Linked DNA regions of Paraburkholderia fungorum. The protein of the gene in region 1 interacts with the protein of each later gene in a pairwise test. Links are inferred from orthologs where the notes say so. Each region holds a gene or a part of one and is shown on either strand. Other genes may lie near its edges. The genes, in order: dnaA, BLS41_RS02290 and nadE.

Region 1 (3,014 bases):
CGAAAAACGGATGAAAATTCATCCGTTTTCAGCAGCCTTGCGGCTTTGGGGAAGGCGGCTTGCGCTGGCAACGGAACCGAGCCCGGTTGCTGCGCCCCAGCCGCTCCCGCATCACCGCGGGCTTCGGTCACAGCGCGCAATCTGCTCGCCTTAGATGGCGAGGCGCTTGCGGCCCTTCGCGCGACGTGCGTTGATGACCTTGCGGCCACCTGCGGTCTTCATGCGAACGCGGAAGCCGTGGGTGCGCTTGCGACGGGTAACGGAAGGTTGGTAAGTACGTTTCATGTTGCTCTCACTTGATCGAAAAAAAACCGCGCGATCATCGCTGAAAGCGCAATGGCCGGAGGTTTACTGAAATTGGTTTTCGCGGAACCCGCTATTTAAACTGGTTTTCCGTTGGCCGTCAATAGTTTAGCCTGGTTCAGCCGAGCCCTGGGCCTGGTTCGGTAGGTGATCCGTCCCTGTGGATAACTCCCTTGCGGGTCCGTTTACGCGTTAGAATCTCGCCTTACTTCCCAAAAATCCTGCACGCCGCTCCGGCTCGCTTGCCCCGCAAACCCTTGTGGCACAAGCGCCTGGAGCCGTTACGCCTGGCTGCTCAGGGCCTTGTTGCGCGCACGCAACGGGGGCAGCGGCGACCGCCGTGCACACCATAACGACAGCAACTCGATGAACGATTTCTGGCAACACTGTTCCGCATTGCTGGAGCGTGAGCTTACGCCCCAGCAGTATGTGACGTGGATCAAACCGTTGGCCCCGGTCGCCTTCGACGCCGCTGCGAACACACTCAGCATCGCCGCGCCGAACCGCTTCAAACTCGACTGGGTCAAGAGCCAGTTCTCCGGCCGCATTTCCGATATGGCCCGCGATTTCTGGCAGGCCCCGGTCGACGTGCAATTCGTCCTGGACCCGAAAGCCGGCATGCGCGCCCCCGCGGCTGCGGCGCCGGCCCAGGCTCGCCCTGCGTCGTCCGCGCCGATGGGCAGCCATGCTGGCGGCGGTGCCGCCGTGGACGCAGCCGTCGGCGCCGTGCAGGCCGCACAGATCGCACGCGCCAATCAGGCAATGTCCGCGCAGAACGCGAACGCCCGCGCGGCAGCCGAAGACGCCGCCGACCTCGATCTCCCGAGCCTCGACGCGAACGAAGCTGCGGCTGCGCGACGCACGTGGCGGCCGGGCCAGAGCGCCGGCTCATCCAATAGCGGCGAAAACGACTCGATGTACGAGCGCTCGAAGCTGAACCCGGTTCTCACGTTCGATAACTTCGTGACCGGTAAGGCCAACCAGCTGGCGCGCGCCGCGGCGATCCAGGTCGCTGACAACCCCGGCATCTCGTATAACCCGCTGTTCCTGTATGGCGGCGTGGGCCTGGGCAAGACCCACCTGATTCACGCTATCGGCAATCAGCTTCTGATGGACAAGGCGGGTGCGCGCATCCGCTATATCCACGCGGAACAGTATGTGTCCGACGTGGTGAAGGCTTATCAGCGAAAGGCGTTCGACGAGTTCAAGCGCTATTACCACTCGCTCGACCTGCTGCTGATCGACGATATTCAGTTCTTCTCCGGCAAGTCGCGTACGCAAGAGGAATTCTTCTACGCGTTCGAGGCGCTGGTTGCGAACAAGGCGCAGGTGATCATCACCAGCGACACGTATCCGAAGGAAATTTCGGGTATCGACGACCGCCTGATCTCGCGCTTCGACTCCGGCCTGACGGTCGCGATCGAGCCGCCCGAACTGGAAATGCGCGTCGCGATTCTGATGCGCAAGGCACAGTCGGAGTTCGTGAGCCTGAATGAAGACGTCGCGTTCTTCGTCGCCAAGCATCTGCGCTCGAACGTGCGCGAGCTGGAAGGCGCGCTGCGCAAGATCCTCGCGTATTCGAAGTTCCACGGCCGCGAAATCACGATCGAACTGACCAAAGAAGCGCTGAAAGACCTGCTAACGGTGCAGAACCGGCAGATTTCGGTCGAAAACATCCAGAAGACCGTGGCTGACTTCTACAGCATCAAGGTCGCGGACATGTATTCGAAGAAGCGTCCAGCGAACATCGCGCGGCCGCGTCAGATCGCGATGTATCTGGCCAAGGAGCTGACCCAGAAGAGCTTGCCGGAAATCGGCGAGTTGTTCGGCGGGCGCGACCACACCACCGTGCTGCACGCAGTTCGCAAAATTGCCGACGAGCGCAGCAAGGACGCGCAACTGAACCACGAATTGCACGTGCTGGAGCAGACCCTGAAGGGCTAAACGGCCGCGATGGAAAAATCGACCTGTTTATTTCCAAACTCGCCCCCATTTTAGTGAGGCGGTTCTGTTTTCAGGCACAATACAGGTTTAACCGCCCGGCGGCCGCGGGCGGATTTCACGCCGTGACAGGCGCTGCATTGCGCCGGCGGGGAGCCACGGCTGCATGCTGGAACGCTTACCTGGCAAGGCGCGCAGGCCGTCATATCAACGAAGGAACTCTATGCAACTGGTCAAGACCGAACGCGATAACCTCCTCAGGCCGCTGCAAACTGTGAGCGGCATCGTCGAACGCCGCCATACGTTGCCGATCCTCGCCAATTTGCTGATTACCAAGAACGGCCCTGACGTGTCGTTCCTGTCGACCGACCTCGAGTTGCAGATCACCACGCGTGCCGATTTCGGCGTGGGCGCTGAAACGGTCGCGACCACGGTGGCAGCACGCAAGCTCCTCGACATTCTGCGCGCCATGCCCGACGGGCAGGTCACGCTCACGCTGAACGACAAGCGTTTGACCGTGCAATCCGGCAAGAGCCGTTTTGCGCTGCAAACCCTCGCAGCAGACGAATTCCCGACCGTCGCGCAAGCCAAAGACTACGGCGCGAGCCTCGTGGCTCCGCAAAAGACATTCCGCCAGTTGCTCGGCATGGTCCATTTTTCGATGGCCCAGCAGGACATTCGCTACTACCTGAACGGCATGCTGCTGGTGGTAGACGGCGACCAGCTGATGGCGGTCGCGACAGACGGCCACCGTCTGGCGTTTTCGTCGA
Region 2 (3,050 bases), 180 kb from region 1 along the record:
TCTAAAGAAAAACTTGGTGGAGAGGAGGAGGATCGAACTCCCGACCTTCGCATTGCGAACGCGACGCTCTCCCAGCTGAGCTACCCCCCCGACGTGCAAATAATTCTAGCACAGCGATTTTCCATTTTCCCCCGCCCAAAAACCCGGCAAAACCCTTAAAAACCCGCTACTTCCCAGGCGCCCCCGCAAGCACCCAATCCACCACTGTACGAATGTCCGCATCACTCATCGACTGATGCGCCGGCATCGGAATCATGCCCCACACGCCGGAGCCGCCGTCCTTCACCTTACGCGCCAGTTTCGTCGGCGCCTGTGCATCGCCCTTGTACTTCGCGGCGATCTGCTGGAACGATGGCCCCACCAGCTTGCGATCCACCGCGTGACATCCCATGCACGCATTTGCGTTGGCGATGCTCTGCCCGCGCGGCGCATCGGCGGCATAAGCCGAGGTTGCAACAACAAGCATCACCGCAGCGCTCACGATAAAGCCGACACGCTTCATGGCGACGTCGCCTTCGGATTCCCCGGATGCACCGAGTTCGAATTGCTAACCGGCGCGGGCGCCTGCTGATCCAGAGGCCGCGCGCTCACCGATGAATCCGGTATCGCGCCAACCGTCGGCTCGCTCGTATCCGGCTGCGAAGCGGCCACCGGCGCCGTGGCCGCCGCCGTTGCCGCCGCTGCGGCTTCCTGCGGCTGAATGTACTGGAACACCTTCACGACCTGCGTCACACCCGGCACCCGGCTCGCGACATCCGCACCGCGATTGCCTTCATCCATCGTGACGAGGCCCATCAGGTACACCGAACCGCGCTCGGCCACCACCTTGAAGTTGTTCGCCGAGATGTTCTTCTCGGCGATCAGCGCGGTCTTCACGCGCGTTTCGAGGTACGTGTCGTTGGTGCGCGACGAGAACGAACTGGCCGGCATGATCGCCAGTTCGTTGACGATGGTATTCACGTTATTCAAGCCACGCACGATGCTCTCCGCGCGTTGCTTCGAGCCCTCGCCCGCCACCTCGCCGGTCAGCAGCACGCGGCGATTGAACACCGCAACGTTCACATGCGCGGAATCCGGCAGATTCTGGCTGATCTGCGAGAGCGCCTTCACCTGCAACTCGCGATCCTCGGTCTGCGCGCCGAGCGTGCGCCGGTCGGTCGCCACCAGCGCGCTGCCGCCCGCCGCGCCCGCGACGGCGAGAAAGCATCCCTGCAACGTTGCGGACAGCCCCGCCGCGAACCCAACCACCAGCACGGTTCTCACCAGTGTCTTCTTGACGCGGAATACGCTCATCAACTAGCTCTCCTTCGGAATCAATCTCAGTCTTCGCCCAGCAACATGGCATCGATGCCGTCGCATAGACAGTGGATGGTCAACAGGTGCACTTCCTGGATGCGCGCGGTGCGATCCGACGGCACGCATACGTGGATGTCGGTATCGCTCAATACGTCCTGCATACGTCCGCCGCCCTTGCCGGTCAGCGCGACCACGATCATTTCGCGCTCGTGCGCGGCTTCGATCGCGGCAAGCACGTTCGCGGAATTGCCGGACGTGGTGATCGCCAGCAACACGTCGCCGGGCTGGCCGAGTGCCCACACCTGCTTCGAATAAATCTGCTCGAACGAATAGTCGTTGGCGATGGCGGTGAGCACGGACGTGTCGGTGCTCAGTGCAATAGCCGGCAAGCCTGGCCGCTCGCGTTCGAACCGGCCGATCAGTTCGGCGGCGAAATGTTGTGCGTCGGCGGCCGAGCCGCCGTTGCCGCACGCGAGAATGCGGTTGCCGTTGGCGAGCGCGCCAAACATCGTGTCGATCGCTGCGGCGATCGGCATCGACAGGGATTCCAGGGCTTCGAGTTTGACTGCCGCGCTGTCGCGGAAGTGTTGTTGAATACGTTCGACTGACATCGAGTCTCTATCTTCTACCGCGAATGGACCGCACTGCGCGGTCCTGTTGTGAAGTCATATTGCGAAGTTGCGTCACGCCGATAAAACCGGCCAGCGACATACAACGCTGCGCAATACGTCAGCGCGAATGCATCGTGAAATACGCTGCTCTGCACACCGGTTTTTTGCGCCGTTTTTGCACCGGCCCAGCATTGCCGCATGGTTATCGGCGCTGCCCCAAGGCCCGCACGCGAGCGCAAGTTTATCGCACTCACGGACGATACCCGCGCACCGCGTCAGACTTCATCGGCGCGAAACGCATCGCGCAACCACACTAGCCGGCCGGCTTCGAACGCAATCACGTCGAATCGGCACGCGGGTTGATCGCGTGAGAAGCGGCTATGCGTGGCGAGATAGTGCTGCGCCGCGCGCACGATGCGCTGCTTCTTGACCCAACCGATGCTCGCCGCCGCGCCGCCATATTGACGCTGCCTACGCGCGCGGACTTCGACGAAGACCAGCGAGCCGTCGCGATCCCGCATCACAAGGTCGATCTCGCCGCCCCGGCACGACACATTGCGCGCGATGAAATGCAGACGCTGGCGCTGCAGAAATTCTTGGGCACGTGTTTCAAAAGCCGAGCCGACGAGTTTGGACCCGGGGGGCGTGGAAAAGTTGTCGGGAGCGGGCGCTTTGGCGATTGGACGGGTAGCGGTCGACTTTGAGGCGGTTGATTTTGTTGTTGTCGTTCGTTGTGGCGCGGCTCCCTGCGCGCCAGGTTTCTGGGCGAGAAGCTTCCGCTCGATGGATTTCTTTGCGATCGTTTCCAGCACAGTGGTTGCCTGCGTGCTTATTTCCTTTGCGGTCGTTTGTTGCTCGCTTGCCGCCTTTGCGGTCGTTGCCAGCGCGGTCGCTTTCTTCGCCACCGTTTTCATCGCGGACATTTCCTGCCCTGCCGTCTCCCGCACAACTGCCTCCTGCCCGGTCGCTTTCTTCGCCGCCATTTTTATTGCGGGCATTTCCTGTCCTGTCGTTTCCCCCGCAGGCGTTTCCAGCCCGGCGGCTCCCCGTCCAGCCCTTTTCCGCTCAGCCCCTTCCATCCCAGCCCTTTCCCGCCCACCGGCTGTCGGCATCGTCGATTCACCGGGGCAACCGTCGTCCACA
Region 3 (3,019 bases), on another replicon or contig:
AATAGATCAGCAGCGCCTGCACGTTCGGGTTGCGGTCGACCAGCACGACATATTCGCCCGACAGATTGCCGAGCGTGTTTGCGTCGAGCGCCGCTTGCAGGCGATCGGCGTAGGCGCTCTGTTCGGACGAGGGCACCTTCAGCCTGCGTGTCACGTTCTGCGCGAACACGGCGCGCAACAAGAACGCGCGACGCGGATCGACGACACCGGCCGCGTCGGGTGCGGCAAGCGCGGACGCGTTGATGGCGGTTAGCGGGTGGCTCGTCGGAGCGGAGGCGGAGGCGACGGAGGAAGCGGCGGAGGCGGACTTTGATTTTGAAGCCGAGGCGGACTTCGAGGCCGAGGTCGCTTTTGAAGCAGAAGCAGCCTTCGAAGCCGAAGCGGATTTCGAAGCCGAACCGGTCACCGTAGTCTTCTCAGGCGCCGACGCAGCGACCGCTACCCCCGATGACATCGCGAAGAAAACCGCGCCCGCTGCAAGCATCAGCATCAACCACCGCAACACGAACAGCAGCGAACGATCCACGCTCACCCGGAACAGACGCAAACACACAAACGCCCCCACGCGCCCACCATCCGGCGACGCAGAAGTCAGGCGGTCCAATACAGGCTGGCCAGGCCGATTTGGGTTGTTCATCGCGTATCAGAGCAAACCTGATTATTATTGACTGCTCGCCGGTTGATGCAGCGCCCCGGCACGAGGATGTTACTAAGCGCACTAGCGTCTGTCGATGAATAGAAAATCGGTTCGCCAATATCGCGGCAATAGCCAGAGGTATTCGAGTATTTGCACAACATTTGCGAGCGCCTATATAAACGATTTCAAAACCACTAACGCGGCTGAAGCGACAATGAAGCTGTCGCGTTATGCACACTGCAGCAATCCCGAAGCCCGGACGCAACTCGTTCCACCATTTACTTTATTTGCCGCATGCGGCGCGTTATCGACAATGCGCAGGTAGGCGCGAACCACAGGACATCATCATGAAGAACGACCCAGTCTCCCGTCAGGCAAGCATCGCAGCGGAGATGCACGTGAGCGCCGAATTCGACGCCGGGCGTGAAATTGAACGCCGGGTCGATTTTCTGGCGAATTATTTACGCAGCAGCGGCCTGAAGACTTATGTCCTCGGTATTAGCGGCGGTGTCGATTCCACAACTGCCGGACGACTTGCGCAACTCGCGGTCGAGCGTTTACGCGCCGATAATTACGATGCGCATTTTGTCGCAATACGTTTGCCTTACGGCGAACAGAAAGACGAAGCCGATGCACAGACGGCATTGCAATTCATTCGCGCCGACGAAAATATCGCTATCGACATCAAACCGGCGGCCGACGCCATGCTCGCGGCACTCGGTAATAGCGGCGTGCTATTTGCCGACGAATCGCAGCAGGATTTCATCCACGGCAATATCAAGGCACGGCAGCGGATGATTGCGCAGTACGCGGTAGCCGGCACGCGAAGGGGCGTGGTGATCGGCACGGACCACGCGGCTGAATCGGTGATGGGCTTTTTCACCAAGTTCGGCGACGGCGGCGCCGATGTGCTGCCGCTTACGGGATTGAACAAGCGTCGCGTGCGAGCAGTGGCCAAGGCGCTGGGCGCGCCGGAAACATTGGCGCACAAGGTGCCGACCGCCGACCTGGAAATGCTGCGCCCGTTGCGTCCGGACGAGGACGCGTACGGCATCCCGTACGACTCGATCGATGACTTTCTGGAAGGCAAACCGGTTGGCGATGCCGCACGCGATGTCGTCCTGCGTTTTTACGACGCCACGCGCCACAAGCGGGCGTTGCCGTACACGCCGTTCGATTGGCCGACGACAACGGATGGGGAATGAAACCAGACCGCACGCGGCGAACGGGAAAGCAACGCTCACTCGCCTCGCATTGCGCCGCGTATGAGCACATCAACTAACGCTGGCTCATGGCGCAAAAAAAACACGGCGAAACAAACCGCTTCGCCGTGTTTTCAATCTACGTCAAACAATCGGTGCGCACCGCGCCCCGCTATTCGATCGCCAATAATCAGTGCGCGGGCGGCTCGTCGGTGAACAGATCCGCGCTCGCTTCGAGCGTCTGACCGCCCAACTGCTTGCCGTGAATCTGCCGCGCGATTACATCGCCGACGTAAGGCACATTCGCGTCCAGTTCGACCGTGGCGTAAGCCGAGGGCTTGCCGGCGTCGATCACCTCGACGTTTTTCGCGTAGTGCCCGAGTTCGTGCTTGAGAAACTCCCGTACGTCCTGCTCACTGCACGATTCAGCGATATTGCGCACGATCAGGTTCATGCGCTCTACCCTCTACGCGTACTGCGGCCCGCGCCACGATCCGCCGACTGCACGCGCACCGGGCGCAATGCTGCTCGTTGCTTCGCCTGAGCGGCGGCCAATTCGCGGATGAGTGCGGCGCCAGCGGCGCCCAAAGCAGCCAATGACAGATAGAAGGCAATCATTTAAATCTCCTCAGCGAATTTCGTCCTGTAATCAGGATAGCCATATTCGACAGCAAAAGCGACGCAATAGCGTATTGCAAAAACGGAATTCACTTTCTCCGTTAATGCACTGTACCCGAATAAGCCGCGTCAAAAATAGCGAAACGCCCTGGGTTTAACGCGAATCATGGGTTGGCCCACACTTGCAATTGACAATTCACCGCCTGTCTTTTGCAAAAAACGGGCCGCGGTATCCAGACGGCATCCTGCGGGGACTTGAGGCCTGCGGCGGATTGATCGACGGGATCAGTCCGCTGCTTCTACGTTGGCCGCGCTCACCCACCACGCGTTCTTGCCCTGCGGCAGTTGGACCAGTACCGCTGACGGGTCTGCTACGCCGTCGTCGGCGATTGCGCATACGGACAGGCCGTCGGGCAGGCGCTTCACCTCGCCCGCCGACTGGAACAGCGCGATGCGCTGCGCGTTCGACGGTTGCGTCGCGCGCAACTGCTGGTAAACGTCGAAGCTGATTGCCGCCGGCACGTCGCCGCGGATCTGCAAGGCGTCGGCGCTGCCGCAACGC

What was found.
Region 2: the proteins of dnaA (region 1) and BLS41_RS02290 interact in binary tests that used the Escherichia coli proteins (3 or more experiments, as listed by UniProt). The link is inferred for Paraburkholderia fungorum from one-to-one orthologs.
Region 3: the proteins of dnaA (region 1) and nadE interact in binary tests that used the Escherichia coli proteins (3 or more experiments, as listed by UniProt). The link is inferred for Paraburkholderia fungorum from one-to-one orthologs.

The regions. Positions count from the first base shown.
Region 1 is NZ_FNKP01000001.1:323,711-326,724, forward strand. Bases 101-2,958 are described here. They hold dnaA (chromosomal replication initiator protein DnaA), read left to right. Parts: upstream 101-669; coding sequence 670-2,247; downstream 2,248-2,958. Other genes in these bases: rnpA (ribonuclease P protein component), read right to left, coding at 101-131; rpmH (50S ribosomal protein L34), read right to left, coding at 151-285; dnaN (DNA polymerase III subunit beta), read left to right, coding at 2,468-2,958. Also shown: more of rnpA, read right to left, coding at 1-100; more of dnaN, read left to right, coding at 2,959-3,014. UniProt on the Escherichia coli protein: Plays an essential in the initiation and regulation of chromosomal replication. Binds in an ATP-dependent fashion to the origin of replication (oriC) to initiate formation of the DNA replication initiation complex once per cell cycle.
Region 2 is NZ_FNKP01000001.1:505,128-508,177, reverse strand. Bases 114-3,007 are described here. They hold BLS41_RS02290 (phosphoheptose isomerase), read right to left. Parts: upstream 1,908-3,007; coding sequence 1,320-1,907; downstream 114-1,319. Other genes in these bases: BLS41_RS02285 (YraN family protein), read right to left, coding at 2,183-2,587; BLS41_RS02295 (BON domain-containing protein), read right to left, coding at 499-1,293; BLS41_RS02300 (c-type cytochrome), read right to left, coding at 167-466. UniProt on the Escherichia coli protein: Required for the timely initiation of chromosomal replication via direct interactions with the DnaA initiator protein.
Region 3 is NZ_FNKP01000002.1:891,049-894,067, reverse strand. Bases 51-2,913 are described here. They hold nadE (ammonia-dependent NAD(+) synthetase), read left to right. Parts: upstream 51-984; coding sequence 985-1,842; downstream 1,843-2,913. Other genes in these bases: BLS41_RS20040 (hypothetical protein), read right to left, coding at 2,743-2,913; BLS41_RS20045 (RNA recognition motif domain-containing protein), read right to left, coding at 2,030-2,293; BLS41_RS20055 (L,D-transpeptidase), read right to left, coding at 51-490. Also shown: more of BLS41_RS20055, read right to left, coding at 1-50; more of BLS41_RS20040, read right to left, coding at 2,914-3,019. UniProt on the Escherichia coli protein: Catalyzes the ATP-dependent amidation of deamido-NAD to form NAD. Uses ammonia as a nitrogen source.